DNA from 4 places in the Streptomyces sp. NPDC059080 genome. Region 1 is predicted to be linked to each of the others. Evidence: riboswitches for the same ligand, from Rfam matches in the RefSeq annotation. Region 1 holds a riboswitch; each other region holds the start of a gene.

Region 1 (6,505 bases):
CCATGATCGCGAGGAGGACGAGGGAGCCCGCGGCGATGACGTCGACGCGGCCGGGGTGGATGACCGGGATCGCGGCGCGTTCGGCGTGGGTGGAGGTGACCAGGCGGTCGGTGATCTCCGCGACGCGGGCGCGGGAGACGCGGGCGTGGTGGACGGCCGTCGAGTCGTAGTGGTCGAGGCCGAGGGCGATGGCGGCGACGGTGGTGACCGAACCGGCCAGGCCGACGAGGGTGGCGGCCTCGCGGAGCGGGACGGCGGCCTCGGCCTCGTCGAGGGCGGCGGCCGCGTCGGCTCTGATCGCGGCGATCCGGTCGGGGGACGGCGGGTCGCTGATCTCGCCGTCGCGCACCAGGTGCCGCTCGGTCATCCGCACGCAGCCTATGTCGACGGAGCGGGCGGCGCGGACGGCGCCGTCACCGAGGACGAACTCGGTGGAACCGCCGCCGATGTCCACGACGAGGTACGGGCGGGCGAAGCCCGCCCGTCGCCCGCCACCACCCTTCCCGGGAAGGCGCTCCGCACCTGCAGCCTCCATGCCGGTCAGCTCGCGGGTGGCGCCGGTGAAGGAGAACTCCGCCTCCTGGTCGCCGGTGATGACCTCGGGCTCGACGCCGAGGATGTCCACCACGCCGCGGACGAAGTCGTCGCGGTTCTCGGCGTCGCGGGAGGCGGACGTCGCCACGAACCGGGTGCGCTCCGCGCCCAGCTCCGCGATGACCGCGGCGTACTCACGGCAGGCGGCGAAGGTCCGCTCCAGCGCCTCGGGCGCGAGCCGCCCGGTGCGGTCCACGCCCTGGCCGAGGCGGACGATCTGCATCCGGCGGTCCAGCTCCGTCAGCTCACCGGTGGCCGGGTCGACGTCGGCGACCAGCAGGCGGATGGAGTTGGTACCGCAGTCGACGGCGGCGACCCGGGTCATTCGGCGTCTCCTTCGGCGGCGGCGGTGTCCTGGCAGGGCGTGACGCACGGGCCCTTGCGCCACCACTCGGGCAGCATCGCGAGCGCCTCGTCGCCCAGTGGGTTGACGCCGGGACCGGTCGCGAGGGAGTGGCCGACGAGGACGTGCAGGCACTTGACGCGGTCCGGCATGCCACCGGCGCTGGGGAAGCCCTGGAGGACCTCGATGGCGTCGCGGCGGCGGATGTAGTCCTCGTGGGCGGCGCGGTAGGCGGCGGCCAGCTCGGGGTCGGTCGCCAGCCGCTCGGTCATCTCCTTCATCACGCCGTTGGCCTCCAGCGTGCCGATGGCGGAGGCCGCGCGCGGGCACGTCAGGTAGTACAGCGTCGGGAACGGCGTGCCGTCCTCCAGGCGCGGGGCCGTCTCGACGACATCCGGCTGGCCGCAGGGGCAGCGGTGGGCGATGGCCCGCAGGCCACGCGGCGGGCGGCCCAGCTGCCCCTTGAAGGCGGCGATGTCCGCGGCGGTGGGCTCGGTGGGCTCGGTCTGGGGCGGAGGCGTGTCCATGTGCGCTTTCGGTGGGATCTTCGGTGGGATCTTCGGTGAGCTTTCGGCCGCGGACGGGCGGACGCGGAGGGTGCCGTCGCGTCGCCGCCCGCGGGTCGGGCAGGTCGGATCAGGCGGTGCCGGGCAGCCGGACCGGGGTGCGGCGCGTCACCGGTCGGCCGTGTCGACGTCGGCCCAGAGGTTCTCGTACCAGGGGCTTCCGGCCGCTCCCGCGCCGTCGCGCCGAGCACCGTCGTCGGCGCGCGATCCGTCCTGGACGATATAACCCGTCTCGCCGGGGCGGACGAAGTGCAGATGCAGCCGGGCCTGCTGCTCGACGTGGGCGGGATCGCGCCAGCGGGACTTCTCGTCGCGCAGCCGGTCCAGCGCCTCGGCCGCCTCCTGGGCCTTGCGGCGCTGGTCGGCGATGTCGGAGCGCTGCGAGACGTACTGCCGTATCGGGTAGGCCAGGGCCACGACGAGGGAGCACATGACGAGGGCCAGCAGGGCGGCCCGTCCGGTGAGGCGGTTGCGGCGGGGGCGCCGGACGCGCTGGACGCGGGCCACCGCCTGTTCGCCGAGCGCCTTGAGCCGGGTCGCGGTCGAGAACCGGTCCGCGGACACGTCGCCTCCCCTGTTGGCCGACTGTCATGGAGTTCGTACGCTCCCGCCGGGCGGGGCCGTTCGGAAGCGCAGCCGTCCCCGGCAACGGTACGGGACCGTCGCCGGGGACGAACGCAGGCCGTGACGGCGGGTGGCCCGCCCACGGCCGGGCGGAGCGGGGCGCACCCTCGCCGGGGGAAATCAGCCCTTGCTGTGCTTACTGGTTCGCAGAGCGCTGTGCTTACTGGTTCGCAGAGCGCTGTGCTTACTGGTTCGCAGAGCGAAACCGCGGGAAGGCCGAACGGCCGGCGTAGACCGCCGCGTCGTCCAGGATCTCCTCGATGCGCAGCAGCTGGTTGTACTTGGCGACGCGCTCGGAGCGGGCCGGGGCGCCGGTCTTGATCTGGCCGCAGTTGGTGGCGACGGCCAGGTCGGCGATGGTGACGTCCTCGGTCTCGCCGGAGCGGTGCGACATCATGCACTTGAAGCCGTTGCGCTGGGCCAGCTCGACGGCGTCCAGCGTCTCGGTGAGCGAACCGATCTGGTTGACCTTCACCAGAAGGGCGTTGGCGGAGCCCTCCTCGATGCCGCGGGCCAGGCGCTCGGGGTTGGTGACGAAGAGGTCGTCGCCGACGAGCTGGACCTTGGCGCCGAGCTTGTCGGTGATGACCTTCCAGCCGGCCCAGTCGTCCTCGAACAGCGGGTCCTCGATGGAGACCAGCGGGTAGGCCGCGACCAGCTCCTCGTAGTACTCCGTCATCTCGGCGGCGGAGCGGTCCTTGCCCTCGAACTGGTACGTGCCGTCCTTGTAGAACTCGGAGGCGGCGACGTCCAGGGCGAGCGCGATGTCCTGGCCGGGGGCGTAACCGGCCTCCTTGATGGCCTCCAGGATGAGGTCGAGGGCCTCACGGTTGGAGCCGAGGTTGGGGGCGAAGCCGCCCTCGTCGCCAAGGCCGGTGGCCAGGCCCTTGCTCTTCAGGACCTTCTTGAGGGTGTGGTAGACCTCGGCGCCCCAGCGCAGCGCCTCGGAGAAGGACTCCGCGCCGATCGGGGCGATCATGAATTCCTGGATGTCGACGTTGGAGTCGGCGTGCGACCCGCCGTTCAGGATGTTCATCATCGGGACGGGCAGGACGTGCGCGTTCGGGCCGCCGAGGTAGCGGAACAGCGGCAGGTCGCTGGCCTCGGAGGCGGCGTGCGCGACGGCGAGGGAGACGCCGAGGATGGCGTTGGCGCCCAGCGAGCCCTTGTTGTCAGTGGCGTCCAGGTCGAACATGGCCTGGTCGATGAGGCGCTGCTCGGTGGCGTCGTAGCCGACCAGCTCCGGGCCGATCTGCTCGATGACGGCGAGGACGGCCTTCTCGACGCCCTTGCCCTGGTAGCGGTTGGGGTCCCCGTCGCGCAGTTCGACGGCCTCGAAGGCGCCGGTGGAGGCACCGGACGGGACGGCGGCCCGGCCGGTGGAGCCGTCGTCGAGGCCGACCTCGACCTCGACCGTGGGATTACCTCGCGAGTCGAGAATTTCGCGGGCTACGACGACGTCGATGGACGGCACGTTGTCTCCTTCATGGGTGTCTGGAGTTCTGCGGCACGAGCCTAACGGCCCCCGGGACTTCCACTCGCTCCCGGCCCGCGCAGCGGGCCGAAAGGTGCCTCGGACGCCGGGTGCCGGACATTCGGCAACGAAGGCCGCGGAACGGAAAAGCGGCTGATAAGGGGCGGGCACGACGCTGTGTCCGGCACCAGGGTACGGAACGGCGAAACCCCGCCTCGGCGCGCGGAGGGCGGCATCGGCGGTGAGCCGGTGCCGCCCCGGGGACGTGCGCGCCGGGCGGGGCATCCCGTGGGGAAGGTCCGCGGGTGAGCGGGGGCTCCCGGGCGGGGCCGTGGCCCGCGGGGTCCGGGCGGGCGGCGCCGCCTCCCGGTCCGGTGTGCCGCACGTGCCGCCGTACGCATGGGCGCGGTGGACCGGGAGGGGCGGGGAGCCCGGGGTGCGGGGCGGTGGGCGGGCCCCGCGCGGGGATCAGACGTGGAGCTTCTGGCCCGGGAAGATGAGGTTCGGGTTGGAGCCGATGACGGACTTGTTGTCCGCGTAGACCGACTTCCAGTTCTTGCCGTGCGCCTTGGCGATCTTGGCCAGGGTGTCGCCGGACTTCACGGTGTAGTTGCCGTGGCCCATGGCGTGGTGCTGGGGCGCCGGGGTGGTGTGCTGCTGCGGGGCCTGCCGCTGCGGGGCGGCCTTGGGCTGCGCGGCCCGCTGCTGCGACGCCTGCTGCTGCGGGGCGGCCTTGGTGGTGGAGCCCGTGTTCAGGTCGGGGGACGGGCCGCCGGCGGTGAGGTTGCCGGCACCGGCGCAGGACCAGGCGCCCGGGCCCTGGATGGCGAGGAGCTTCTCGGCGGCCTGGATCTGCTGGGCCTTGGTGGCCAGGTCGGCGCGCGGGGCGAACTGCTTGCCGCCGGCCGCCGCCCAGCTGGACAGGGAGAACTGCAGGCCGCCGTAGTAGCCGTTGCCGGTGTTGATCGACCAGTTGCCGCCGGACTCGCACTGGGCGACGGAGTCCCAGGTGGAGACCGAGGCGGCGGAGGCGGAGGTGGCGCCCATCAGCGGGACGGCCACGGCGGCACCGGCGACACCGGCGAGGGTGGCGACGCGGACGGCCTTGGAGGGGCGACGGTGCTTGGCCTTGTTCATCAGCATGTTTTCGTTTTCCTCACCGACGCCTACGAGGTGAGCTGTCGGGTTCGGGCGGTGTGGATTGCCCGGCCGTGTGTTCCTCACACACGGCTTCACCCCAAGCCGGTTGACCCGCTTTCACGGGCGGGACCGGCACTTACCTTGGGTCCCCCGCTCCTGCCTTCGGCGCTTGCGCGTCGACCACCTTCGCCCACCGGCAGGATTCGGCGTGTGAACGAAGGGCCCGCTTTGGCGAGCGATGCCGACCGTAAACAGAACCCCCCGCGTCGTTCAAACCCCACTTTCTGGGCACAGTTGACCGCCAACGACCGCAGAGGGCGCATATTTCCGCAGGTAGGACATGGTGTGGAGGCGAAGGGCAGGTCGCGACGCCACGGATGTCAACGAGAGCCATGTCTCACTTTCGCCAAAAGGGGCAAAGCAGTTCATCTCCCTCGATCAGTGGCCCAGATCGAGGAGTTGGCCTGGGCGGATGAGGTCCGGGTCGTCGCCGATGACGTCCTCGTTGCGCTCGTACAGCGCGGGCCAGCCGCCCGGCAGCTCACGCGCCTCGACGATGGCTGACAGGTTGTCACCGGGGCGCACGGTGTACGCGCCCTCGCCCGGGTCCGTCCGCTCGCCGCCCCGCGAGGCGTGCCGCCCCGGGGCGCGTTCGCCGTCCCCGTCGGCGTCACTGCCGCCGCGGTGGCGCCCGGAGCCGTCCCCGTCCGCCGGGGGCGTCGTACGGGACGGGTGCGAGGGCCCGGACGGGGTGGAGGCGTGGCCGGACGGGTCGCCCGACGGGCCGGGCCTGCCGGGCCTCCCCGAGCCTTCGGGCGCCTCCGGGGAGTCGGTGGTGCCGGGCGTGCCGGGCGAGGCGGACGGGGCGGGGGCGCCGGACGGGTCCGGCTGACCCTTCGGGGCGGACGGGTCGGCGGTGTCCTGGTCCGGGTCGTCGGGGGTCGGGGTTCCGTCCTGACCGGTGTCCGCGCCCGTACCGGTGTCCGTGCCCGTACCGGTGTCCGTGCCCGTGCCGGTGTCCGTGCCCGTGCCGGTGTCCGTGCCCGCGCCAGTGTCCGTGCCAGTGTCGCCGCCGTCCGCGGCGGCGGGCGGGGTGGTGACGGTGCCGCCGGGGTCGACGTCGGGGGTTCTGCCGCCCTTGGTGAGTCCGGCGCCGGCCGCGCAGCGCGGCCAGGCGTCCGGGCCGCGGTCGGCGAGGATCGCCTGGGCCACGGCTATCTGCTGGGCGCGGCTGGCCAGGTCGGGGCGGGCCGCGTACTCCAGCCCGCCGTGGTCGCGCCACATGTCGAGGGTGAGCTGGAGCCCGCCGTAGAAGCCGTTGCCGGAGGCGCTGGACCAGATGCCGCCGGACTCGCACTGGGCGACGCGGTCCCAGGTGGTGGCGTCGGCGGCGTGGGCGGCGCCCGCGCCGAGGAGGGGCAGGGCGAGGCCCGCGCCGGTCACACCCGCCGTGACAAAGAGGGCCGGTGCCTGGCGGGGGCGACGGTGCCTGCCGTTGCCGGTGCGCATGCGATTGCCTTTCGAGCGGCGGTTGAGTTGTCCGCCCCGACGACCCGGCCCGGCCGCCGGGATCCGGTACGGCCGTCCACCGGGCAGTGGAGCGCTTGTCCGGTGGCAAGGTAGCCGGGCTCACGGGGCGTCACAAGCCGGTGTAGCGGAGATCACGCGTAGGTCACGTGACTGATGGAGCGTCAACTTCCGGGCCGTGGGCGGCCGTCCGCGCCGGTGGACGGCGTGTCGTCAGGGGGCCGGGGTGAACGCCAC
Region 2 (7,912 bases), on a different contig from region 1:
TGGCCTGGGCGCTGTTCTCGCTGGAGCGGATGAGGCGGATGACCTCGTCGATGTCGACGAGGGCGGTGAGCAGGCCCTCCACCAGGTGCAGCCGGTCGCGGCGCTTGCCGCGGCGGAACTCGCTGCGCCGCCGCACGACCTCGAAGCGGTGGTCGACGTAGACCTCCAGCAGCTCCTTGAGGCCCAGGGTCAGCGGCTGGCCGTCGACGAGGGCGACGTTGTTGATGCCGAAGGTCTCCTCCATCGGCGTCAGCTTGTAGAGCTGCTCCAGGACGGCTTCCGGGTTGAAGCCGTTCTTGATCTCGATGACCAGGCGCAGACCGTGTTCGCGGTCGGTGAGGTCCTTGACGTCGGCGATGCCCTGCAGCCGCTTCGAGCCGACCAGGTCCTTGATCTTCGAGATGACCTTCTCGGGGCCGACACTGAAGGGCAGTTCGGTGACGACGAGGCCCTTGCGGCGCGCGGTGACGTTATCGACCGCCACCGTGGCGCGGATCTTGAAGGTGCCGCGGCCCTTCTCGTACGCGTCGCGCACGCCGCCCAGCCCCACGATCCGGCCACCGGTGGGCAGATCGGGACCCGGCACGAACCGCATCAGCGTTTCGAGGTCGGCGTTGGGGTGCTTGATGAGGTGACGGGCGGCGGCGATGACCTCGCCGAGGTTGTGCGGCGGCATATTTGTCGCCATACCGACAGCGATACCGGATGCGCCGTTGACCAGAAGGTTCGGGTAGGCGGCGGGGAGGGTGACCGGCTCCCGCTCCTGGCCGTCGTAGTTCGGCGCGAAATCGACGGTGTCCTCGTCGATCGACTCCGTCATCAGGGTCGTCGCGGACGCCATCCGGCACTCGGTGTACCGCATCGCGGCGGGCGGGTCGTCGTTGCCGAGCGAGCCGAAGTTGCCGTGGCCGTCCACCAGGGGCAGCCGCATCGAGAACGGCTGTGCCATGCGCACCAGGGCGTCGTAGATGGAGGCGTCGCCGTGGGGGTGGAGCTTGCCCATGACCTCGCCGACGACGCGGGCGCACTTGACGTAGCCACGGTCGGGGCGCAGGCCCATCTCGTTCATCTGGTAGAGGATGCGGCGGTGCACGGGCTTCATGCCGTCCCGGGCGTCCGGCAGGGCGCGGGAGTAGATGACCGAATACGCGTACTCAAGGAAGGAACCCTGCATCTCGTCGACGACGTCGATGTCGAGGATCCTCTCCTCGAAGTCGTCCGGCGGCGGGGTCTTCGTGCTGCGGCGGGCCATCGCGGCTGCGGCTCCTTCTGCTGCGTCTACTGCCGATGTGTGGGTCGACCAGCCGTTGGTGAACAGCTGCCGGTCCGACCGGCGGGGGATCGACCGGTGAGTCTGCTGACTCCGACGCGGACCATTGTGGACCGCCCCACCGACAACGCCGGACGCGACTCCCCTCCACGGGGCCGTGGCGCATCTCCCGCCGCTCGTACGGGGGCGGCCGCACGGGAACTTCGCCAGATGCCGACGCGATTGCATACAGTGACAGGACTTCTTCGCAAGCGGATCGAAGGGACGTACATGCCCATGGGTCACACGGCCACAGAAAAAGCCGGCTCCGGCGGCCTGACAGCGACCGAGCACCGGCTGGCCAACGGCCTGCGCGTGGTGCTCTCGGAGGACCATCTGACGCCGGTGGCAGCCGTCTGCCTGTGGTACGACGTAGGTTCGCGTCACGAGGTCAAGGGCCGTACCGGCCTGGCCCACCTCTTCGAGCATCTGATGTTCCAGGGGTCCGCGCAGGTCAAGGGGAACGGCCACTTCGAGCTGGTGCAGGGTGCAGGCGGCTCGCTGAACGGCACCACCAGCTTCGAGCGCACCAACTACTTCGAGACCATGCCCGCCCATGAGCTGGAGCTGGCGCTCTGGCTGGAGGCGGACCGCATGGGCTCCCTCCTGACGGCGCTCGACGAGGAGTCCCTGGAGAACCAGCGCGACGTCGTCAAGAACGAACGCCGCCAGCGGTACGACAACGTCCCCTACGGCACGGCCTTCGAGAAGCTGACGGCCATGGCGTACCCGGAGGGCCACCCCTACCACCACACGCCCATCGGGTCGATGGCCGATCTGGACGCGGCGTCCCTGGAGGACGCGCGGGCGTTCTTCCGCACCTATTACGCGCCCAACAACGCGGTCCTGTCGGTGGTCGGCGACATCGACCCCGAGCAGACGCTCGCCTGGGTCGAGAAGTACTTCGGGTCGATCCCCTCGCACGACGGCAAGCAGCCGCCGCGCAGCGGTGCCCTGCCGGACACCGTCGGCGGCCAGCTGCGGGAGGTCATCGAGGAGGAGGTGCCCTCGCGTGCCCTGATGTCGGCCTACCGGCTGCCGCACGACGGCACCCGGGAGGCGGACGCCGCCGATCTCGCGTTGACCGTCCTGGGCGGCGGCGAGTCCTCACGCCTCTACAACCGCCTGGTGCGCCGCGACCGCAGCGCCGTCGCCGCCGGGTTCGGCCTGTTGCGGCTGGCCGGTGCGCCGTCCCTGGGCTGGCTGGACGTCAAGACGTCCGGTGGCGTGGAGGTCGCGGACATCGAGAGCGCCGTCGACGAGGAGCTGGCCCGGTTCGCCGCCGAGGGGCCGACCCCGGAGGAGATGGAGCGGGCGCAGGCCCAGCTGGAGCGCGAGTGGCTGGACCGCCTCGCGACGGTCAGCGGGCGCGCCGACGAACTGTGCCGCTACGCCGTCCTGTTCGGCGACCCGCAGCTGGCGCTGACCGCCGTGGGGCGTGTTCTGGACATCACGCCCGAGGAGGTGCACGCCGTCGCCCAGGCCCGGCTGCGCCCCGACAACCGCGCGGTGCTGGTGTACGAGCCGACCGCCGCCGACGAGAGCGCCGACAACGACGAGGAGGCGGACCGGTGAGTGACGCCACGACCCGCGAGGACCTGGCCATGAGCGAGATGACCTTCCACCCGCAGCCCCGGGGCGGGGCGCCCAAGCCGTGGGCCTTCCCGGCGCCCGAGCGCGGTGCGCTGCCCAACGGCCTGACGGTGCTGCGCAGCCACCGCCCCGGCCAGCAGGTCGTCGCCGTCGAGGTCGACATCGTCGCGCCGCTGGAGTCCGAGCCGGAGCGCCTGGACGGTGTCGCCACGATCATGGCGCGGGCGCTGTCGGAGGGCACCGACCGGCACGACGCCGAGGAATTCGCCGCCGAACTGGAGCGCTGCGGCGCCACGTTGGACGCGCACGCCGACCACCCCGGGGTGCGGGTCTCCCTGGAGGTCCCGGCCTCCCGGCTGTCGCGCGCCCTGGGGCTGCTCGCCGACGCGCTGCGCGCCCCGGCCTTCCCCGAGGGCGAGGTGGAGCGCCTGGTGCGTAACCGTCTCGACGAGATCCCGCACGAGCTGGCCAACCCGGGGCGCCGCGCCGCGATGGCGCTGTCCAAGGAGCTGTTCCCCGCGTCGTCCAGGATGTCGCGGCCCCGGCAGGGCACCGAGGAGACCGTCGGCCGCATCGACGCGGCGGCCGTCCGGGCGTTCTACGCGGCGCATCTGAGGCCCGCGGCGGCCACCGTCGTGATCGTCGGTGACTTCACCGGCATTGACGTGGACGCGGCGCTCGCCGACACGCTGGGCGCCTGGCAGGGGTCCGCCGCCGAGCCGGTCGCCGTCGCGCCGATCACCGCGGACGACACCGGCCGCGTCGTGATCGTCGATCGCCCCGGAGCGGTGCAGACGCAGCTGCTCATCGGGCGGATCGGCGCCGACCGCCACGACCGCCAGTGGCCTGCGCAGGTCCTCGGCACGTACTGCCTGGGCGGCACCCTGACGTCGCGTCTGGACCGGGTGCTGCGTGAGGAGAAGGGCTACACCTACGGGGTGCGGGCCTTCGGGCAGGTGCTGCGTTCGTCGGCGCCGGACGCGCCCGGGGGCTCCACCGGCGCCTCGATGCTGGCGATCAGCGGCTCGGTCGACACCGAGTCCACCGGTCCGGCCCTCGACGACCTGTGGAAGGTGCTGCGTACCCTCGCGGCGGAGGGGCTGACGGACGCCGAGCGGGACGTCGCCGTGCAGAACCTCGTCGGCGTCGCGCCGCTGAAGTACGAGACGGCGGCGGCGGTAGCGGGCACCCTCGCCGACCAGGTGGAGCAGCATCTGCCGGACGACTACCAGGCGCAGCTGTACGCGCGGCTGGCCGAGACCGGTACGGTCGAGGCGACCGCCGCCGTGGTCAGCGCGTTCCCGGCGGACCGGCTGGTGACGGTGCTGGTCGGTGATGCGGCGCAGATCGCCGAGCCGGTCCGGGCGCTGGGCATCGGCGAGGTGACGGTCGTCAGGGGCTGACGAGCCGGAGGAGCGGTGGCCCCGGCCGGGTCGTCACGGCGGCCCGGCACAGTGGAACAAAAGGGGATCCCGAGGGCGGAAGGCCACCCTCGGGATCCCCTTTATGTCCGGATTTGCTGGCCGCTGGTTCCGTCGCGCCGGTGTGGCGTGACGCACAATATGGCGTTTCTGTTTGCCGATTGAAAGTTGTCACGATTAGCTTCATGCGCGCTGTCCGCCAGCTGCACGCCGCAACCGCGGCATCGGACAGCCATCGCCGAGTCCCCGTACGGCGCGAGCCAGGGGAGCCGGGGACCCACACGTCCCTGGGGTGAATCGGGCGCCTCTCCGGAGGGACCCGTAGGAGACCTTCCTGCTCCGAACCCGTCAGCTAACCCGGTAGGCGAGAGGGAAGGAAAGGAACCAGCCAGCACATGGCGTTCACCCGTGCCACCGGGAAGCACCGCCGTCCGAGCCGCAGCGCCCGGACGACCCGCAACATCGCCGGCATCGCCGGTCTCGCCGCCTCCGGCGTCGTCGTCTCCGTGTCCTCTCCCGCGATGGCCGCCACGTCCGGCGCCGCGCACGACACGGGCCTGCAGCGGGCCGTCGTCCTCGGTGACGAACTCGCCGAGCGCGTCCAGGCCCAGGCCGATGCGCAGCAGGCCGTCGCCGAGACCGCCGAGGCCAAGGCGAAGGCCGAGGCCGAGGCGGAGAAGCAGGCCCGGGCCGCCAAGGCGGCGGCCGACAAGCGGCACGAGGCCGAGGTCCGCGCCGCCCGCGAGGAGGAGCGCAAGCGCCTCAACGCCTTCGTCGCCCCGATTTCCGGCTCGTACGTCTCCACCGCCTACCAGGCGTCCAGCGGACTGTGGTCCTCCGGTACGCACACCGGCATCGACTTCCACGCCGACCCCGGCACCACCGTGCACGCCGTCGGCGCGGGCACCGTCGTCGAGGCGGGGTGGGGCGGCGCGTACGGCAACAACATCGTCATCAAGATGAACGACGGCACGTACACCCAGTACGGCCACCTGTCGCAGATCGGTGTCTCGGTCGGCCAGCAGGTGATGCCCCATGAGCAGATCGGCCTGTCCGGCGCGACCGGCAACGTCACCGGCCCGCACCTGCACTTCGAGGCCCGGACCGGTCCGGACTACGGCTCGGACATCGACCCGATCTCCTACCTGCGGTCGCACGGCGTCAACGTCTGATCCATCTCGCCTCCCGGAGCCCCGGCCCGCCCTCACCGGGCGCCCGGGGCTCCGGTGCGTCCGGTGCTGTACAGCGGATGGCTGGATTTCCCGGCGGTCAGGGAAGGCTCTCACCAAAAGATCTCCATGAATGCGTGAAGGCGGTAAAGGCGCCACCACCGTCGAATAGAGTCGCCGAAAAGGCGCCGTACACCGGCGTTTTCCGGGGAGGACGGTGGAGGCGCCCACGATGACGCAAGGCCAGATTTCCGTGCAGCGCATCTCCGCGGCGATTCGCGACGACATCGTTTCCGGCGTGCTGATCCCCGGCAGCCGGCTCGTCGAGGACATTCTGGCCACCCGTTACGGCGTCTCCCGGGTGCCGGTCCGTGAGGCGTTGCGGACCCTGCAGTCCGAGGGGTTCGTCACCGCGCGACGGCACGCGGGCGCCTGCGTCGCGGCGCCCACCGTCCAGGAGGCGGCCGACCTCCTGGACCTGCGCGCGCTCCTGGAGCCGATGGGCGCCGCCCGTGCGGCGGTCCGCCGCACCGACGCGCATCTGAAGGTCTTACGGGGCGTGGTGCGGCTCGGCAGGGAGCGCGCCCGCCGCGGCTGTCCGGGCGATCTGCCCCGGTTGGACGGCTGGTTCCACGAGACGCTGGCGCGGGCGGCGGGAAATCCGGGGCTGACCGCGCTGCTGACCCAGGTGCGGCGGAAGATCGAGTGGATGTACGTCGTCGAGCTTCCGGCGCGGTATGTGGAGACCTGGGACGACCATGGTGCGGTGCTGGACGCGGTGGCCCGGGGCGACGCAGAGGCGGCGCGCGCCCTGATGGCGTCGCATGTCGCGCGGTCGCTCCCGGCGTACCGCCCGCGGCACCGTCAGCCGGCCGCGGTGCGCCATCCGCAACGTCCCGTCAGCAGCGGGCGGGTGCGTTCTTCATAGGGGCGCGGTATACGGGGCGACCGGCGGGTGGCGGGATCTGTTCGGGGAATTGCGGAAACGGGTGCCGGAAAACGCGCCATCCGGGAATTGCCGCAACCGCGTAGATGCGTATTCATGTATTCGGTCGTGCGGTGCCCGCCGGGGCTGCGGCGAATTGCGAGCGGGGGACAGGTGCCGCCCCGGGGAGCGGTGGCCGTTCCGTTGCCCGGAACGCGAAAGGCCCCGCCGCGGTGACCGTTTCCGGCCGTGACGGTGGGGCCTTTCCCCGGCTGCGGGGAGGTGGCGGCGTCCCGGTTCAGACGGTCTCCGGCAGCTCGTCGAGGCCCTCGGTGACCAGCTTCGCCAGGCGCTCCAGTGCGGCCTCCGCGCCCTCGGCGTCCGAGGCGAGCACGATCTCCTCGCCACCCTGGGCGCCCAGGCTCAGCACCGCGAGCATCGAGGCCGCGTTCACGGGGGCGCCGTCGGCCTTGGCGATCGTCACGGGAACGCCGGCGGCGGTGGCCGCACGGACGAAGATCGAGGCAGGACGGGCGTGCAGCCCCTCGGCCCAACCGACATTGACGCGGCGCTCAGCCATGGTGTTGCCCTTCAAGTCGTCACAGTTATCTAGACCAGTCTCTCGCGCGGTCGCGGGTGCTCCGGAAGCCCCACCTCCGGTGTTCCGCACCCTCGTCCGCACCTTGTCCGTACCTCGTCCGCACCTCGTCCGCACCACGTCCGGACCGGTCCGCGGGTGCCGCCCGACGACTGCCGCCAGGACGCCCGCCGCCGGCCCGGCGCCCGGCCCCGCCCGCGCGCACGAGCCGGTTGTCGGTGCCCGGCCGTACGCTGTCCGCATGCAGCAGCCGCCGGATCGCGCGTACCCGAGCCACTGGGAAGCCGATGTGGTGCTGCGCGACGGCGGCACCGCCCGGATCCGCCCGATCACCCCGGACGACGCCGAGCGCCTGGTCTCCTTCTACGAACAGGTTTCGGACGAATCGAAGTACTACCGCTTCTTCGCGCCCTATCCCCGCCTCTCCGACCGCGACGTGCACCGCTTCACCCACCACGACTACGTCGACCGGGTCGGCCTCGCCGCCACCGTGGGCGGCGAGTTCATCGCCACCGTCCGCTACGACCGGATCAACGACCGGGGTCTGCCGGCCACGGACCCGGGGGACGACCAGGCGGAGGTCGCCTTCCTGGTGCAGGACGCCCACCAGGGCCGCGGCGTCGCCTCCGCGCTGCTGGAGCACATCGCCGCCGTCGCACGGGAGCGCGGCATCCGCCGGTTCGCCGCCGAGGTCCTCCCCGCCAACTCCAAGATGATCAAGGTGTTCACGGACGCCGGGTACACCCAGCAGCGCACCTTCGAGGACGGCGTCGTCCGGCTGGAATTCGACCTCGAACCGACCGAGCAGTCCATGGCCGTGATGCGCGGCCGCGAGCAGCGCGCCGAGGCCCGCTCCATGCAGCGGCTCCTCGCCCCCGGCTCGGTCGCCGTCATCGG
Region 3 (7,912 bases), on a different contig from region 1:
TTTTCTTCACGGCACGAACCACCTTGGGGTCTCGTACCAGAAGCTCGTACTCCACGGCGCGGCGCACCTGCTCCTCAATGGGGGTGCCCTCGCCCTGCGGAAGCACAATCGGCTTTGGCGTGGGAACCTCGCCGGGCGCCAACTTCACGAGCTTGAATTGACAGACGCGAAAGCCCTCTTTCCCGACGGTCATCCAGTGATCGGCCACCCGAAACAAGCCGCAATACTCATACCCGCCCGTTGTCTTGCGCCGCTTCTTACCCTTGATTTTCAGGCCGCGAATGACACGGACCGCGTCGCCGCGCGCCTCGCTGAGTAGCAATCCGGCGTTGCCTGAGCTTTCCATGCTCTGGTCCGCGTAGAGGCGCCCGGTGCCCCTATCTCGACACCCTTCTCCGGTATAGATGATCTCTTCTTCGCCGTAGACATCGTCTACGTATCCACCGGAGAGGGCAATAGAATCCACATCTTGCGAATTGGTTCCCGTTATTCCTTTACCAGAGGTACGATGCACCCCCGCTCGATGTAATTCCTGATGCCCTTTGAATCACTGCCCCTCGACTACCCCATCAGGGGTGCCAAAACAAACGGGTGCCGACTTTGCATTCGCCATGGGTTGATCTTGTCAACCCGCCAGAGAAATGGCACGCGTCTACGAACGATGTGCGCAGAGCCACAGTTTCTCGCCCACTACGGCACAACCTCCGTAACGCTCAACTGCTTTGCGGCTTCTGGCAAGCAGCGCTCTCCCGGACGCCGTAGCTCGCCGGGCAGCGCCTCCATGCCTGACGGGATGGGCGTAAAGTCCAGCAGCGAGACGTTTATTCAACCCGTGAACGAGAGGCATGAGTGATGGCAGGAATTCCGACAGCAGCAGTGGCCGCGACCGGCCTCGTGGGTGGTTACGCCGTGGCTCGGTGGACGAAGAAGCGTCCCCTGGGTGGGGTGGCGTTGGCCGCTGCCGGGGCGGTGGCGGCCAAGGGGTGGCAGGAGAAGGCCGGCGGGAAGGCCGCGGCGGCACTGGGCGGGGCGTATGTGGCGGCGTTCGCCGGGTCGCATCCGCTGGCGAAGAAGATCGGGGCGTGGCCGTCGGTGTTCACGGTGGCCGGTGGCATGGCGCTGGCGTCATGGGCGGTGGCGGACCGGCGCGGGTGACCCGGCCGGGGCGGGACCGGGACGGACACTGCTGGTAAAAGGACGGTCGGCTGGTAAAAGGACGGTCGGCAGGCCCGAGGCCGAGACCAGGCCGAGCCACCGAGCCGAGCCAACAGGCCGAGGCCGAGCCACCGAGCAAGCCACCGGACCGAGACCGGGCCAAGCCACCGAGCCGAGCCACCAGACCGAGACCGGGCCGAGCCATCACGCCGACCCCGCGCCCGGCATCCCGCCCCCACCCCACGCCCTCCGCACCTCGCCACCCGGAAACGGCGTCCGTTTACTCACCCCGAGCAACCGCCGGTGGAACTCATCCAGCACCACCGCATGCGGAGCATGCCGATCGATGAGCGCGGCGATCTCAGGCGGAACGCCATCGGGCCGACGACCCGCAATCCAAGCCTTCAGGAAGGCTCCCTGATCGATGCCGCCGCGCACCGCTTCCGGCAGGTGGTGGCGGAGCAGATGCCCCGGCGCGTACGAGCGGTCGTACACCAGGTGGTCCGCGAGGAAGGCGGTCTCCTCGGCGGAGAGGTCGAAGTCGCGGCTGAGGGCGAGGCCGAAGTCCGTGAAGTAGACCCGGTGGCCGTCGGTGAGCAGGTTGGCGAAGTGGGTGTCGAAGTGGACCAGCCCGTGGGCGCTCATGAACTCGGTGCCGCGCAGCAGCTCGTTCTCCGCCCAGCGGTAGGGCGCGCTGCCGCCGGGCTCCGCCCAGGCGCCGTTCCGGAGGTCGGCGAGCCGGTCCGCGAGCGTCCGGGGCACGTGCTCCAGGAAGAGCACCAGGCTGAAGGAGGAGCTGCCGATCGCCTCCAGCCGACGGCGTACCGCGGAGGAACCCTCCCAGTGGGCGACGGCCCCCTCGACGCCGCCGAACGCGTCGGCGAAGTCGCCCGGGGGCCGGTCCGGCAGGATGCGCCAGTGGTACAGCAGCGGGAAGCCCGCGTACGCGTTCCGCAGGACCCAGGCGGTGGTCATGAGGTGCGCAGCCAGTTCCCGCCAGGCGCCGAACCCCGCTGAGCCCACCCCGTACTGGTAGTAGAGGGGAAGGCCGAAGAAGTTGGCGGTCGAGCGGACGTGCTCCGGCCGCAGTTCGAGGTCGGTCAGCGGGACCCGTTTGACGAAGACCCGCCGCCCCTCGACCTCCATCTCCGCCCGCCGGCCGCCGATGCCCGAACCGCGCGCCGGAGCGGCGGCCACCGCGTCGCCGAGCCCGCGGTCGCTCAGCAGCGAGAGCCGCGCGCCCACGTCCGCGTACGCCGACAGACGCGCGGCGGGAAGCGGCTCGGTCTCCGCCGCGGGCCTCATACCTGATACGTGGGCCTCATCCATGGACGACTCCGCTTCCCGGCACATACGGCCTCCCGGCCCCGTACCCCGGCGTCTACCCATGCACCGGGCAGGCACCGGGCAGGCCCTCCCTGGACGCCCGACACCCAAGGCCGGCCCACCCGTTCACGCCGCCTTGTGTTGCCTTACGTCGCCTTGTGTTGCCTTACATAGCGTTGTGTTGCCTTACATCGCCTTACACCGCCTTGTGTCGCTTTACCCCGCCCTGCGTCGCCTACGCCGAAGCCTCATCCAGCGACGTCAGCTCCTCGGCGCTGAGCCGGAGGTCCTGTACGGCCAGGAGCGCGGGGAGTTGGGCGGTGGTGCGGGCGCTGGCGATCGGGGCGGTGACCGTGGGGCGGGCAGCGAGCCAGGCAAGGGCGACGGTGGCCACCTCCGCACCATGGGCGGCGGCGACGGCGTCGAGGGCGGTGAGGACGCGGACGCCGCGCTCGGTGGCGAGGTACGCGGACGCCTGCCGGACCGGGCGCTGTCGACGTCCGTACCGGGGCGGTACTTGCCCGTCAGAAAGCCGGAGGCGAGCGCGTAATACGGGACGGCGCCCAGACCGTGGCGGGCGGCAACATCGGCCAGCTCGCCCTCGTAGGTGTCGCGGGAGACCAGGTTGTACTGCGGCTGGACGGCGACGTAACGGGCGAGGCCCTCGCGCTCGGAGAAGGTCAGGGCCTCCTCCAGGCGCCGCGCCGAGATGTTGGAGGCGGCGATCTCGCGGACCTTTCCGGCCCGGACGAGGTCGTCGAGGACGGTCAGGAACTCGCCGACCTCGACGGATTCGTCGTCGTAGTGGGTGTAGTAGAGGTCGATGTGGTCGGTGCGCAGGCGGCGCAGCGAACCGTCCACGGCCTTCTTGATCGTGTCGGCGGAGAGGCCCTTGAGGTCGGGGTGGGCGCCGGCCTTGGTGGCGATGACGACGTCGTCGCGGTTGCCGCGGGCGGCGAGCCAGTCGCCGATGACGGTCTCGGACTCGCCGCCCTTGTTACCCGGCACCCAGGCCGAGTAGACGTCGGCGGTGTCGATGAAGTTGCCGCCGCCGGCGACGTACGCGTCGAGCACGGCGAACGACTCGGCCTCGTCGGCGGTCCAGCCGAAGACGTTGCCGCCGAGGCAGAGCGGGGAGACGGAGAGCGAACCGAGCGGCCTACGTGTGGTGGTCATGCGTGGGTTCAACACGCGGCGAGGCCGGGGTATTCCGGGGCGCGGCATCCGCGTGCCCGCCCGAAGAGCCGCCTCAACTGCCCGCCCCGGGCGCAGCGCTCGCACGCGCCGCCCGGGGCCACGACCGGCGCGCGCCGCCACCGCGCACGCCCCGGCCACGCATCCGGCCCGCCCGGGGTCCGGCCCGGCGCGCGGCACCACCGCGCACGCCCCGGGCCGCCCCTCGCGCTCCCCGTCCTCAGATGTTCAGGCCCCGCCCGCGCAGCCACGGCATCGGGTCGATGGGGTCGCCACCACCGGGGCGGACCTCCAGGTGGAGGTGGGGGCCCGTGACGTTTCCGGTGGCGCCGACGCGGCCGATGACCTCGCCGGTGGCGACCTTGCCGCCGGTCTTCACCATCGACGAGAGGTGGCAGAACCACAGCTCCGTACCGTCGTCGAGGGTGAGGACGATGCGGTAGCCGTACGCACCGGCCCAGCCCGCCTGGGTGATGGTCCCGGAGTGCACGGCCTTGACCGGCGTGCCCGTAGGAGCGGCGAAGTCCTGGCCGGTGTGGTCGGCGGCCCAGCGGTCGCCCGCCTGGCCGAAGCTCGCGGTGAGGGTGTACGAGGTGACCGGCAGCAGATAGCTCTTGGCCAGCTCGGCCAGGCGCGCGGCCTCCGCCTTCGCGCGGGCCTCGGCCTCGTGCTTCGCCCGGGCGGCGGCCTCCTTGCGCGCCGCCTCGGCCCGTTCCGCCTTCGCATCGGCGACCGCCGCCTTGTGGTCCGTCGCCGCGGTCTTCTCCGCCTGGACGAGGGCGGTGTGTTCGGCGGCGTCCCGGGCGTCGCGCTCGGCGGCCGCCTGCTGGGTGTCGGCCTGCTGGAGGATGCGGCTGCGCAGCGCCTCTCCGGCGCCGGCCCCCTGGCCGTCCTCGGTGGTGATCCCGGCGGACGACAGCGGCGCCGCGGCGGTGGCCGTCCCGGACGCGTCGCCCGCGTCATCGGAGGAGCCGAGCAACGACCCGATGCCGGGCAGTGATTCGGCGTCCGGCAGCGCTCCCGTGACGTCGGCGGCGAGGGAGCCGAGGTCCGGCATGGAGATCGGGACCGGCGGCTTCTCCTCGGCGGTCGCCATGCCGCCGGCGCCGACCGCCGCGATCACGCCGACGCCGAGGACCGTGCCGCCCCGGGCCAGACCGCCCCGCTGCTTGGCGACGCGGTGGCGGCCACGGACGGACCGCACGGACTCCTCGGTCGGGTTCCACCCACTGGGCCCGTCGTCCGCCGCACCGTACGGACCAGGGCCCTCCGGGGCGAACGCGCCCGGGGCGAACGGGTCCGGGGCGAAGGTGGCCGTATCGGTAAGGGACCCGGAGAGATCCTGGGGGAGGTGAGGGGCGGACGGGGCCTCGGGGGCAAGCCTGTTGGACGCCACGGGGGCGCACTCCTTTCCTTCCTTCGCGCCTACCGGGTTAGCTGACGGGTTCGGAGCAGGAAGGTCTCCTACGGGCGGCCTCTGGCCGAGGCGTCCGATTCACCCCATGGTGGTGGTTCCCCGGTTCCCTCAGCGCCGCTCGGGCCATCCGAGGCAAATTCAGGACACGTCACGGCAGTTCACGAAATATCGGTGTACCGGCGCGCAAGGAGGCGCCGTATACGGAAGTGACCACCGGTGTGCCTGAGTGCCCGGCATACCTGAAGAGCGCGTACGGGATTCGGCGTGGGGGCACGGTGCCGCCTCTGCGACGGCTGGGACGACCGCGCTCCGTTATCGGACAGTAATAGAGATCGCCGTCGATTTCCAAGCGATCCCGCGAATCCGCTCCATCCGACTACGGTCTTTGGCCAAGACTTTTCGGGGCAACGTCCGATAAAAACGGGCGACTTGATTGCCCTTCACGAAACGGCCTCCGCGTGATTGTGCATCAGTTGTTATGCGGAGGGGTGCATACCCTTCACGCTCCGTGAGGGCAGTAGCGTCTGATCATGGTCGTCGACTTCGTCAACAACGCACGGGCCCTGGCAGCGCGCTACCAGGACTTCTCCTGGTGGGAGGCGCGGGGCCGGTGTGCGGCCCACGAGGAGCTGGCGGCGCGGATCGGGCAGGACCCGGAGCTGTGCGAACTCCTCGCCGCCTCCCTCCCGCTGGGCAACAAGCAGCAGCCCAACCTCCTGCTGGCGGCCGTCCGCCACCTCGACGGCCCGCACGCCGAGCAGGGCCCGCGCGGCGAGCTGGCGTACAGCCGCTGGCGCGAGTGGACGATCCGGCACTGGCACGAGGTCCGCGCGGTCGTCATGAGCCGCTCCACCCAGACCGACGAACCGGCCCGCTGCGCCGCCCTGCTGCCCCTCCTGGCCCGTCTCCGCGGCCCGTTGGCCCTCCTGGAGGTGGGCACCTCGGCCGGTCTCTGCCTCCACCCGGAGCGCTACCGGTACGCGTACGAGCCGGACGCCGCCCCGGGGACGCCCGAATCGGTCGCGCCCCCGGAGGCGCCCACCCTCGGGGCCCCGGACAGCCCGGTCACCTTCCGGTGCCGCGTCGGGCGGGAGGCCCTGGTGGCCGAGGAGGACGCGGCACCGCCCGCGCGGCTGCCGGAGATCGTGTGGCGCGGCGGCATCGATCTCGCCCCGCTCGACCCGGTGGGCGACCCCGAGGCGCTGCGCTGGCTGCGGTCCCTGGTGTGGCCGGGCACCCCGGAGCGCGCCGAGCGTCTGACGGCCGCCGTGGACGCGGTACGGACGGCGCCGCGGCCCGAGATCGTCCGCGGCGACCTGGTCGAGGAGCTGCCCGCGCTGGCGGCACGGATCCCGGAAGACGCCACGCTCGTCGTCTTTCACACCGCCGTGCTGCCCTATCTGCCGCCCGCGCACCGGGAACGGTTCGCCGCCCAGGTAAGCACGCTGCTCGCCGCGCGGCCGGGCGGCGGCCACTGGATCTCCCAGGAGCACCACTCCGTCACCCCGTGGCGGCCCGCCCCGACCGCCGACCGCCTCACCCCGGCCGGCCAGGAGCGGCTGCTGACCCTCGCGCTCGACGACCGCCCGGTGGCCCTGACGGGAGCACACGGCCAGAGCATCCACTGGGTGGCGTAGGGGGCGCCCCGGGGCCGCACCGGCGCGCGGGGCCCGGCCGCACGCCCCGCGCGTCGGCGCGGCCCCGCACGCCCCGCGATGCCCCGCCCGCGCCAGCCGCCCCACCGCGCACCGCGCACCGCGCACCGCGCACCGACCGGGCCTACTCCTCCAACGGCCGCTGCACCGCCAGCAACGCCATGTCGTCCGCGCCCGCCCCGCCGGTGTGCCGGGTGACCTCGGCGACCAGCGTGTCCAGCAGCCGGTCCGGCCCGGGGAAGACCCGGCCGCGCAGCCGGGCCACCGGGTCGTAGAACTCGCCCGTCCGGTTGCGCGCCTCCGTCAGCCCATCCGTGAACAGCAACAGGACCGCACCGGCGGGGAAGAACACCTCGTCCGCCCGGTCCGGCCACCCGGCCACCTCGCTCATCCCCAGCGGCAGCGCGTGCACCGCGGGCACCACCGTCCGCAGCCCGCCGTCCGGGGCGAGCAGCAGCGGCGGCGGATGCCCCCGGTTCAGGACCCGCAGCGCGGCCCGCTCCCCGGACGGGATCTCCGCGAGCACGGCCGTGGTGAACCCCTCGTACTGGTCCACCCCCTCGCGCCGCCGCCCCTCCCGCTGAAGCGCCCGCTCCAGCCGGCCGGCCACCGCCTCCAGCGTCGCCTCCTGCTCCGCCGCCTCCCGGAACGCCCCGATGACGATCACCGCCGCCTCCACCGCCTCCAGCCCCTTCCCCCGGACGTCTCCGACGATCAGCCGTACGCCGTGCGGGGTCTCCTGCACCGCGTAGAGATCCCCGCCGATCCGCGCGTCGGCCTGCGCCCCCACGTAACGGGCGGCGACCGCCAGCCCCCCGATCCGCTCCGGCGGCGTCGGCAGCACGGCCCGCTGGGCGGCCTCGGAGACATCGCGTACGGAGGCGAGCCGGGCGTCGGAGAGCCGTACGACGCGGTTGATGCCGAGGGCGAGGACGGCGACGACGAAGACGGTGAAGACCTCGGTGACGGAGAGGCTGGTGTCCGGGACATCGGTGAAGAGCGCCGCGCCCAGTTCGCCGAGCAGCGCCGCGAGCGCAGTGAGCGCCGTGTTCCGCAGCGAGTACAGGGGCGCGGCGACCAGCGGCGCCGCCGAGAAGAACGGCGAGGCGGTGAAGCGGGCGGGGGCGACGAGCTCGAAGACGATGCCGCCGATGATCAGCAGGGC
Region 4 (7,912 bases), on a different contig from region 1:
CGTGGCGCGGGTGAGGTAAAGGCGCTCGCGGGCGCGGGTGATGCCGACGTAGGCGAGGCGGCGCTCCTCCTCCAGCTCCTTGGCCTGGCCGAGCGCACGCATGTGCGGGAAGACGCCGTCCTCCATGCCGGTGAGGAAGACGACCGGGAACTCCAGGCCCTTGGCGGTGTGCAGGGTCATGAGGGTGACGACGCCGCTGCCGTCCTCGTCCTCGTCGGGGATCTGGTCGGAGTCGGCGACCAGCGCGACCTGCTCCAGGAAGTCGGCGAGCGTGCCGCCGGAGACGGGCTCCTCCGCGTCCGCGTCCTCCGCGGCGGGTCCGGCCACGCGGTCCTGCTCGAACTCCAGGGCCACGGCGGCGAGTTCCTGGAGGTTCTCGATACGGGTCTCGTCCTGCGGGTCGGAGGAGGACTGCAGCTCGGCGAGGTATCCGGTGCGTTCCAGGACCGCTTCGAGGACGGTGGCCGGTCCGGCGCCGGATTCGACGATGGTGCGCAGCTCTTCCATCAGGGTGTTGAAGCGCCGGACGGCGTTGGCGGAGCGGGCGGCCATGCCGTACGCCTCGTCGACGCGGCGCAGCGCCTGCGGGAAGCTGATCTTCTCGCGGAGCGACAGGGCGTCGATCATCGCCTCGGCGCGGTCGCCGATGCCGCGCTTGGGGACGTTGAGGATCCGGCGGAGGGGGACGGTGTCCTCCGGGTTCGCGAGCACCCGCAGGTACGCGAGGATGTCGCGGACCTCCTTGCGCTCGTAGAAGCGGACACCGCCGACGACCTTGTAGGGCAGCCCGACGCGGATGAGGATTTCCTCGAAGACGCGGGACTGGGCGTTGGTGCGGTAGAAGATCGCGACGTCCGAGGCGCGGGCGTCCCCGGAGTCGGTGAGGCGGTCGATCTCCTCGGCGACGAACTGGGCCTCGTCGTGCTCGGTGTCGGCGACGTACCCGGTGATGCGGGGGCCCTCGCCGGCTTCGGTCCAGAGGTTCTTGGGGCGGCGGTTCTCGTTGCGCTCGATGACGGCGTTGGCGGCGGAGAGGATCGTCTGGGTGGAGCGGTAGTTCTGCTCCAGGAGGATCGTCGTGGCGTCCGGGTAGTCCTCCTCGAACTGGAGGATGTTGCGGATCGTGGCGCCGCGGAAGGCGTAGATCGACTGGTCGGCGTCGCCGACGACGCACAGCTCGGCGGCGAACTCGGCCGGGCCGACCAGCTCGCGGACGAGGGTGTACTGCGCGTGGTTGGTGTCCTGGTACTCGTCGACCATGACGTGGCGGAAGCGGCGGCGGTAGTGGGCCGCGACGTCCGGGAACGCCTGGAGGAGGTTGACGGTCGTCATGATGATGTCGTCGAAGTCCAGGGCGTTGGCCTCGCGCAGCCGCGCCTGGTAGAGCGCGTACGCCTGGGCAAGGGTCTTCTCGAAACCGTCGGCGGCCTGTCCGGCGAAGGTCTCCTCGTCGATGAGCTCGTTCTTGAGGTGGGAGACCTTGGCGCTGAAGGACTTGGGCGGGAACCGCTTGGGGTCGAGATCCAGATCGCGGCAGACCAGGGCCATCAGGCGCTTGGAGTCGGCGGCGTCGTAGATCGAGAACGACGAGGTGAAGCCGAGGTGCTTGGACTCGCGGCGCAGGATGCGGACGCAGGCGCTGTGGAAGGTGGAGACCCACATGGCGTGGGCCCGGGGGCCGACCAGCTCCTCGACGCGCTCCTTCATCTCCCCGGCGGCCTTGTTGGTGAAGGTGATCGCGAGAATCTGGCCGGGGTGGACGCCACGGGCGGCGAGCAGATGCGCGATGCGGTGGGTGAGCACACGGGTCTTGCCGGAACCGGCTCCGGCGACGATCAGCAGCGGGCCGCCGGAGTGCGCCACGGCGGCCTTCTGGGCGTCGTTCAGCCCCTCCAGGAGTGTGGCCGGGTCGACGGCGGGGCGGGCGGCGCCGTCGCGGTAGTGCGCGTCCCGGGGCACGGGGGCGTCGAACCTGCCGCTGAAGAGGTCGTGCGGGACCTCCTCCGGGGCCGGGCCGTGCTCGTCCTCGGGAGGCGGCGGGGGCTCCTCGTCCTTGGAGGCGAGGTCCGCCAGGAAGTTGTCGTCAAAGAGGCTGCTCATCGCCCACCGAGTCTAGGCCGCCCCACTGACAGTCGGCCCCGGAGTCGCGGAAGTGCCGGAAAGAAGGGCGTTCCGCCCTCGCCGCCCGTGAATCCGGCATTCGACGCAGAAGCCCCGCCCTGCCCACGCGAACGTCACCTCATGCACACAGGTCACAGAAGGTTTCGGGCAATTCGAACATCTGCCTTCACAGGAGCCACACGAGTTGGCTAGGTTCACGCTCGGGCTGCCCGCATCCCGCGGACGACAGCGTCCGCACGGGCCGCCTCCGCCGAGTCCGGCCCTGCCCCACGGCACCCGGAGCCGGGGACCCACCAGCACCACCGGGGTGAATCGGTCGGTACGGCCGCCGCGCGCGGACGTACGGACCGTAGGGCCAGCCTTCCGTCTGCGACACCGCCCGAACCCGACAGCTAACCCGGTAGGCGGTCCACGGAAGGAGTCGTCGGCCTTGCCGTCGCACCGCAAGCCGCGTACCCGCGTCCTCACCTCGCCCGGCAGCCGCCGGACGGCCGCCGGTCTGACGACCGCGGCCCTCGCCACGGTCACCCTGCTGTCACAGTCGGCCGAGGCGTCCCCCCGCTCCCCGAAGCCGACCGTCGAAGAGGTCAAGAAGAAGGTCGACACCCTCTACCGCCAGGCGGAGGTCGCGACCCAGAAGTACAACGGCGTCAAGGAGCACGTCGACGAGCGGCGGGCGGAGGTCAGCGACCTCCAGGACGCCGCGGCGCGCCGCACCGGGAAGCTCAACGAGGCCCGCCGGGAGCTGGGCACCTTCGCCGCCGCGCAGTACCGCGGCGGCGGTATGAACCCGACGGCGCAGCTGATGTTCTCCAAGGACCCGCAGCAGTTCGCCGACCGCAGCCACCTGATGGAGCGGCTGACCGGGCGGCAGCAACAGGCCGTCGACGCCTACCAGGAGCAGCAGGCCGCCGCCGCCCACCAGCGGGCCGAGGCTTCCCGCAGCCTGGAGCGCCTCCAGGAGTCGCAGACCGCGCTGGCCGACTCCAAGCGGACGGTCCAGGGCAAGCTGACCGAGGCCCGGCAGCTGCTCTCCGAGCTGACCGCCGCGGAGAAGGCGCGCCTGGCGGCGCTGGAGCGCAAGAAGGAGGAAGAGGCCCGGCGCAAGGCCGAGGAGGAGGCTCAGAAGCAGCACGAGCAGCCCGGTGGCGGGACGGACACCGGCTCCCCCGGTACGGCCGACCCCGGCCAGGGCGGCGGACCGGCCGACGGTTCGTACCGTACGAAGGCCGAGAAGGCGCTCGCGTTCGCCCGCGCCCAGATGGGCAAGCCGTACGTCTGGGGCGCCACCGGCCCCAACTCCTACGACTGCTCCGGGCTGACGCAGGCCGCGTGGAAGGCGGCCGGGGTGAGCCTGCCGCGCACGACGTGGGACCAGGTGAAGGTCGGCCAGCGCGTCGCCACCACGGATCTCGCCCCCGGTGACCTGGTGTTCTTCTACAACGACATCAGCCACGTCGGGATGTACATCGGCGACGGCAAGATGATCCACGCCCCGAAGCCGGGCGCCAGCGTGCGCATCGAGTCGATCTACTACATGCCGATCTACGGGAGTGTCCGCCCGGCGTGACGCCCCTCCGGGAGACCGTCACACCGCGTGGCCTCCCGGGACACGGCTCCGGCCCGGCCCCCTTGGTGAGGGGCCGGGCCGGAGGCGTACGCGGGGTGTGCCGGGGGCGCGGGGGACATTGCCGCGCGCCCCGGTCGGGCTCAGGTCCAGAGCACCGCGATGAAGATGTTGACCATGGTGAGCAGGCCGACCGTGCCGAACAGCGGCTTGGCGATGCTCTCCTCGTCCCGCTTGACGTAGACCAGACCCAGGATGACGACCAGGACGGCCAGCTTGATGCCGATCTTGATGTTGTCGACCGGGCTGCCCTGGGCCTGGTTCAGGCCGACCAGCGCGATGCCGGTGACCAGCATCGTCAGCGCACCGTGCAGCATCGCGGGCACGAACCGGGCGGTGCCCGCGCTCATCGCCTTCATCTGCGTGAGAAAGCCCCCCAGCAGGGAGGCGATACCGATGATGTGCAAGCCGACGAAGATATTGATTACTACGTCCATAGTGCGGATCGTAACGGTCTCCCCCCTACCTCCTTCCGGGGGCCCGGTGGTGGGCGTTCATGGCCGGTCTGCGGCCTGTCCGCGGGGTGGGGGCGGCTCTAGGGTGCGGCGCATGGATCGTGCTGAGGGGGCCTGCCGGGGGTGTGACCCGGCCGGTCTCGCGCGGGTCGCCGGTGTCTGGGCGCGGGGGTGGGCGCGGGCCCGTGCGACGCCGGCGCCGCGGGTGGTCCCGGGCGGCTTCCGCATCGAGGTCGGCCATCCGCGGCACGCCGCGCGGTACGTCCTCCCCGCCGCCGACCCCGCGGTGCTGCGCGCACTGGCCCGTACGGTGACGACGCCGGACATCTGGCTCAAAATCTGCGCGCCCCGCGCGGAGGTCGCACCGCTGCTCACCGCCGCCTGGCAGTACGACGAACCGCAGTACCTCATGACGGCCACACTGCCGCCGGATCCCCCGGCCGCCGCGCCACCGTCCGGCTACCGCCTCGGCACCGAGGAGTGCGACGGGATCATGGACGTACGGGTATGGGCCACAGGGACGGCCGACCGGCCCGCCGCGAGCGGCCGGACCGCGCTCACCGGCGGCGTGGACGGCACCCCGGTGTCCGCCGTCCACGACATGATCGGAACGGAGCCGGAACACCGCCGCCGGGGCCTGGGCCGCCTGGTGATGGCGGCGCTCACCGCCCACGCCGTCCGACGGGGCGCCACCGAGGGCGTGCTCGTCGCCAGCCCGCCCGGCCGGGAGCTGTACACGGCCCTGGGCTGGCACCTACGTTCTCCGGTTACGGCGGTGGTGCGGAAGGGGTGAGTGGGGTGAGAAGGGTGACGCGGGCGAGGCCGATGTCGCGTGGGCCGGGGCCCGGCGGCCCTCGGGGCGGCCCCCGTGGCGGGCGCGTCGGCCCCCCGGCCGTCAGCCCTTGATCTCCCGCCCCAGCCACCGGAAGATCTCGGGGACCTGTGCGCGCCACACCGCGCTCGTGTGGCCACCGGCGTCCGCGCCGATCCGCTGGACGGTCACCGTGGTCGGCCGCCGGGCCTGCCGCCGCAGTCCGAGACCGGCCTCGTAGCCGTCGCCGGACGCGCCGGAGAGGTAGAGCGCGGTGTGCGGCGGGCGGCCGGCCAGGTTGGCCTCCCGCAGCTGGTGCAGCGGGTTGCTCTCGATCCGCAGCTTCGGGTCCCTACCGGCGAGCGAGGTGGCCTCGCCCGCCGGGTCGTTGTACCCGGACATGCCGACCGCCGCGCGGTACCGGTCGGGGTGGGCCAAGGCGAGCCTGGTCGCGCAGTGCGCCCCGGCGGAGTACCCGGCCAGCGCCCAGGAGTCGGGGCGGTCCCCGGCCCGGAAGGTTTCGGTGATCATCTGGCGTACGTCGACGGTCAGCCAGCTGTCGGCGTTGACCTTGCCGGGGATGTTGACGCATCCCGTGTCGGCGCCTTGGTAGATGTTGGTGCGCGGCGCGACCAGGATGAACGGCTCGATCTCCCCGCGCTCCATCAGCGGCTGGAGCTGGCGGCCGGCCGCCAGCGTGCCGAACCAGGACTTGGCCGAGCCGGGGTAGCCGGGCAGCAGCTCGACCACCGGGAACTTCTTGGTGCGATACGCCGGGTCGTGGTACTGCGGCGGCAGCCAGACGTACACCTCACCGCTGACGCCGGAGATACGGCCCTGGAGGTCCGTGACCTGCACGCCCGGGCCGACCACCGGGTCGTCGGCGGGGCGGAACGGCTGGGCCCGGCGGGGTTCGTCGGAGATCTGCCGACCGCCCAGCCCGTCGGGACCGAGGTCACGGGCCGCCTCGATGTGGCTACCGGTGCCGAGGAGGTCGTCCCAGGTGTCGTAGAGGTTGTTGGCGTTGTTGACCAGCACGAAGACCATGGTGATGGCGGTGGCCTGGGCGAACAGCAGCATGACCAGACGGAGCGCGCCGCGCACCAGACGCGGCCCGGCTATCCGGCTCCAGAGCGCCAGTGGCAGGACGATCGCGACGACCAGCAACAGGAGCGAGGTGAGGAAGAAGGGCGTGCCCGTCAGGCTCATCGGGATCTCGCTTCCAGGACGTGTACATGATCAACGGGGTGGTGGCCGCGCCGACGGCAGCGAGCCTCTCCTCGCCTTTAGATGGCGTTACACGACGTCCTGGTTGCCCCTCTTCGCGGGCTTCTTTCCTCCTTTTGCTGGATGGATCACCGGGCTTTTGCTGGATGGGTCACCGGGCGTGACGGGGGCCTCTCCGGCGGTGAGCCGGGAGCCCTCAAGTGGTGCACCTGAGGCCCCGGCTCCCTCCGGTGGTACGCCGGCCCCGGCCGCGTGTCACACCAGGCGGCGGGCGGCGGCCCAGCGGGTCAGCTCGTGGCGGTTGGAGAGCTGGAGCTTGCGCAGCACCGCTGAGACATGCGACTCCACGGTCTTGACGGAGATGAAGAGCTGTTTGGCGATCTCCTTGTACGCATAGCCGCGGGCGATCAGCCGCAGTACCTCGCGCTCCCGCTGGGTGAGGCGGTCCATGTCCTCGTCCACCGGCGGGGCATCCGTCGAGGCGAACGCGTCGAGGACGAACCCGGCCAGCCGGGGCGAGAACACCGCGTCGCCGTCGGCCACTCGGAAGATCGCGTCGACCAGGTCCTTCCCGGTGATCGTCTTGGTGACGTAACCGCGCGCGCCGCCCCGGATGACGCCGATGACGTCCTCGGCCGCATCGGAGACCGACAGTGCCAGGAAGCGGACCGGCCGCTCCGGGTCGGCCATCTGCGGCGCGCTGCGGCGCAGCACCTCCACGCCGCCGCCACCGGGCAGATGGACGTCCAGGAGGACGACCTCGGGGCGGGTGGCGGTGATGACCGTGATCGCCTGGTCGACGTCGGCCGCCTCGCCAACCACCTCGACGCCGGTCCGCTCCGTCACCCCGATCTCCGCCTGAACCCCGGTACGGAACATCCGGTGGTCGTCGACGAGCACCACCCGTACGGTGCGCTCCCCGGCCGCCTCGCCACCGGCCGGGCCGTCGCCCGCCGGTCCCAGGGTCGCGGGCCCGTCGGGTTCCGCGGTGCCGGCGAGTGCCGGTGTGCCGGTGCCGACCGGTGTGCTCAGGGGAGCGTCGTCGCTGCTCAGGCCCTGCTGTGCGCCGTCGCTGTTCATTTCTTCCGTCCGTCCCTCGTGGTCTGCGTCGTCATCATCGCGCGGTGCGGCGCGCCGTGTCACCGCCGCGGCGTATGCGGCGCCCGGCGGGCGCGGCGGTGGTCGTGGGGGTGGTCGTAGGGGTGGTCGTAGGGCCGGCCGTGCGGGTGGCCGTAAGGAGGGTCATGGGGGTGGCGGCTGATGCGGGCGTGGTCATTCGGTGCGCTCCATCTCCAGCTCGACCTCGGTGCCGCCGCCGGGCACGGACCGCAGCCGGGCGGTGCCGCCGTTGCGTTCCATCCGGCCGATGATGGACTCGCGGACGCCCATCCGGTCGTCGGGGACGGCGTCCAGGTCGAAGCCCGGCCCCCGGTCGCGTACGGAGACGAAGACCGTGCGGCCCTCCACCTCGGCGAAGACCTGCACCGGCCCGCCCTCGCCGCCGTACTTCGCGGCGTTGACCATCGCCTCGCGGGCGGCCTTCATCTGCGCGCCCAGCGCCTCGTCCAACGGGCAGTCGCCGACGACCACGACCTCGATCGGTACGCCGTGGTGGTCCTCGACCTCGGCCGCCGCCGTACGCACCGCGTCGGCGAGGGTGGCGGGCTCCTC

What was found. Region 1 has a riboswitch for cyclic di-AMP ahead of ACFWWQ_RS27280 (transglycosylase family protein). Riboswitches for the same ligand answer to the same signal wherever they lie in the genome.
Region 2: linked by a shared signal. The riboswitch ahead of ACFWWQ_RS05260 (M23 family metallopeptidase) and the one ahead of ACFWWQ_RS27280 (transglycosylase family protein) in region 1 are both predicted to bind cyclic di-AMP.
Region 3: linked by a shared signal. The riboswitch ahead of ACFWWQ_RS23895 (M23 family metallopeptidase) and the one ahead of ACFWWQ_RS27280 (transglycosylase family protein) in region 1 are both predicted to bind cyclic di-AMP.
Region 4: linked by a shared signal. The riboswitch ahead of ACFWWQ_RS24070 (NlpC/P60 family protein) and the one ahead of ACFWWQ_RS27280 (transglycosylase family protein) in region 1 are both predicted to bind cyclic di-AMP.

The regions. Positions count from the first base shown of each region.
Region 1 covers NZ_JBHYGX010000054.1:576-7,080, reverse strand. The annotation lists gene ACFWWQ_RS27300 (exopolyphosphatase) at 1-919, opposite strand, end outside; gene ACFWWQ_RS27295 (DUF501 domain-containing protein) at 916-1,464, opposite strand; gene ACFWWQ_RS27290 (septum formation initiator family protein) at 1,612-2,067, opposite strand; gene eno (phosphopyruvate hydratase) at 2,312-3,601, opposite strand; gene ACFWWQ_RS27280 (transglycosylase family protein) at 4,070-4,744, opposite strand; cyclic di-AMP (ydaO/yuaA leader) riboswitch at 4,750-4,960, opposite strand; gene ACFWWQ_RS27275 (transglycosylase family protein) at 5,180-6,250, opposite strand; partial or broken gene ACFWWQ_RS27270 (cytochrome P450) at 6,482-6,505, opposite strand, start outside.
Region 2 covers NZ_JBHYGX010000005.1:37,199-45,110, forward strand. The annotation lists gene ACFWWQ_RS05245 (DNA topoisomerase (ATP-hydrolyzing) subunit A) at 1-1,252, opposite strand, end outside; gene ACFWWQ_RS05250 (M16 family metallopeptidase) at 1,547-2,884, shown strand; gene ACFWWQ_RS05255 (M16 family metallopeptidase) at 2,923-4,305, shown strand; cyclic di-AMP (ydaO/yuaA leader) riboswitch at 4,550-4,705, shown strand; gene ACFWWQ_RS05260 (M23 family metallopeptidase) at 4,719-5,495, shown strand; gene ACFWWQ_RS05265 (GntR family transcriptional regulator) at 5,725-6,420, shown strand; gene ACFWWQ_RS05270 (HPr family phosphocarrier protein) at 6,716-6,997, opposite strand; gene ACFWWQ_RS05275 (GNAT family N-acetyltransferase) at 7,257-7,912, shown strand, end outside.
Region 3 covers NZ_JBHYGX010000037.1:45,436-53,347, reverse strand. The annotation lists partial or broken gene ACFWWQ_RS23915 (YDG/SRA domain-containing protein) at 152-535, opposite strand; gene ACFWWQ_RS23910 (hypothetical protein) at 853-1,155, shown strand; gene ACFWWQ_RS23905 (protein kinase family protein) at 1,360-2,460, opposite strand; partial or broken gene ACFWWQ_RS23900 (aldo/keto reductase) at 2,717-3,657, opposite strand; gene ACFWWQ_RS23895 (M23 family metallopeptidase) at 3,896-5,071, opposite strand; cyclic di-AMP (ydaO/yuaA leader) riboswitch at 5,084-5,237, opposite strand; gene ACFWWQ_RS23890 (DUF2332 family protein) at 5,623-6,729, shown strand; gene ACFWWQ_RS23885 (PP2C family protein-serine/threonine phosphatase) at 6,872-7,912, opposite strand, start outside.
Region 4 covers NZ_JBHYGX010000038.1:31,506-39,417, forward strand. The annotation lists gene pcrA (DNA helicase PcrA) at 1-2,100, opposite strand, end outside; cyclic di-AMP (ydaO/yuaA leader) riboswitch at 2,360-2,544, shown strand; gene ACFWWQ_RS24070 (NlpC/P60 family protein) at 2,552-3,691, shown strand; gene ACFWWQ_RS24075 (hypothetical protein) at 3,832-4,185, opposite strand; gene ACFWWQ_RS24080 (GNAT family N-acetyltransferase) at 4,298-4,996, shown strand; gene ACFWWQ_RS24085 (alpha/beta hydrolase) at 5,099-6,223, opposite strand; gene ACFWWQ_RS24090 (LuxR C-terminal-related transcriptional regulator) at 6,497-7,273, opposite strand; gene ACFWWQ_RS24095 (PspC domain-containing protein) at 7,514-7,912, opposite strand, start outside.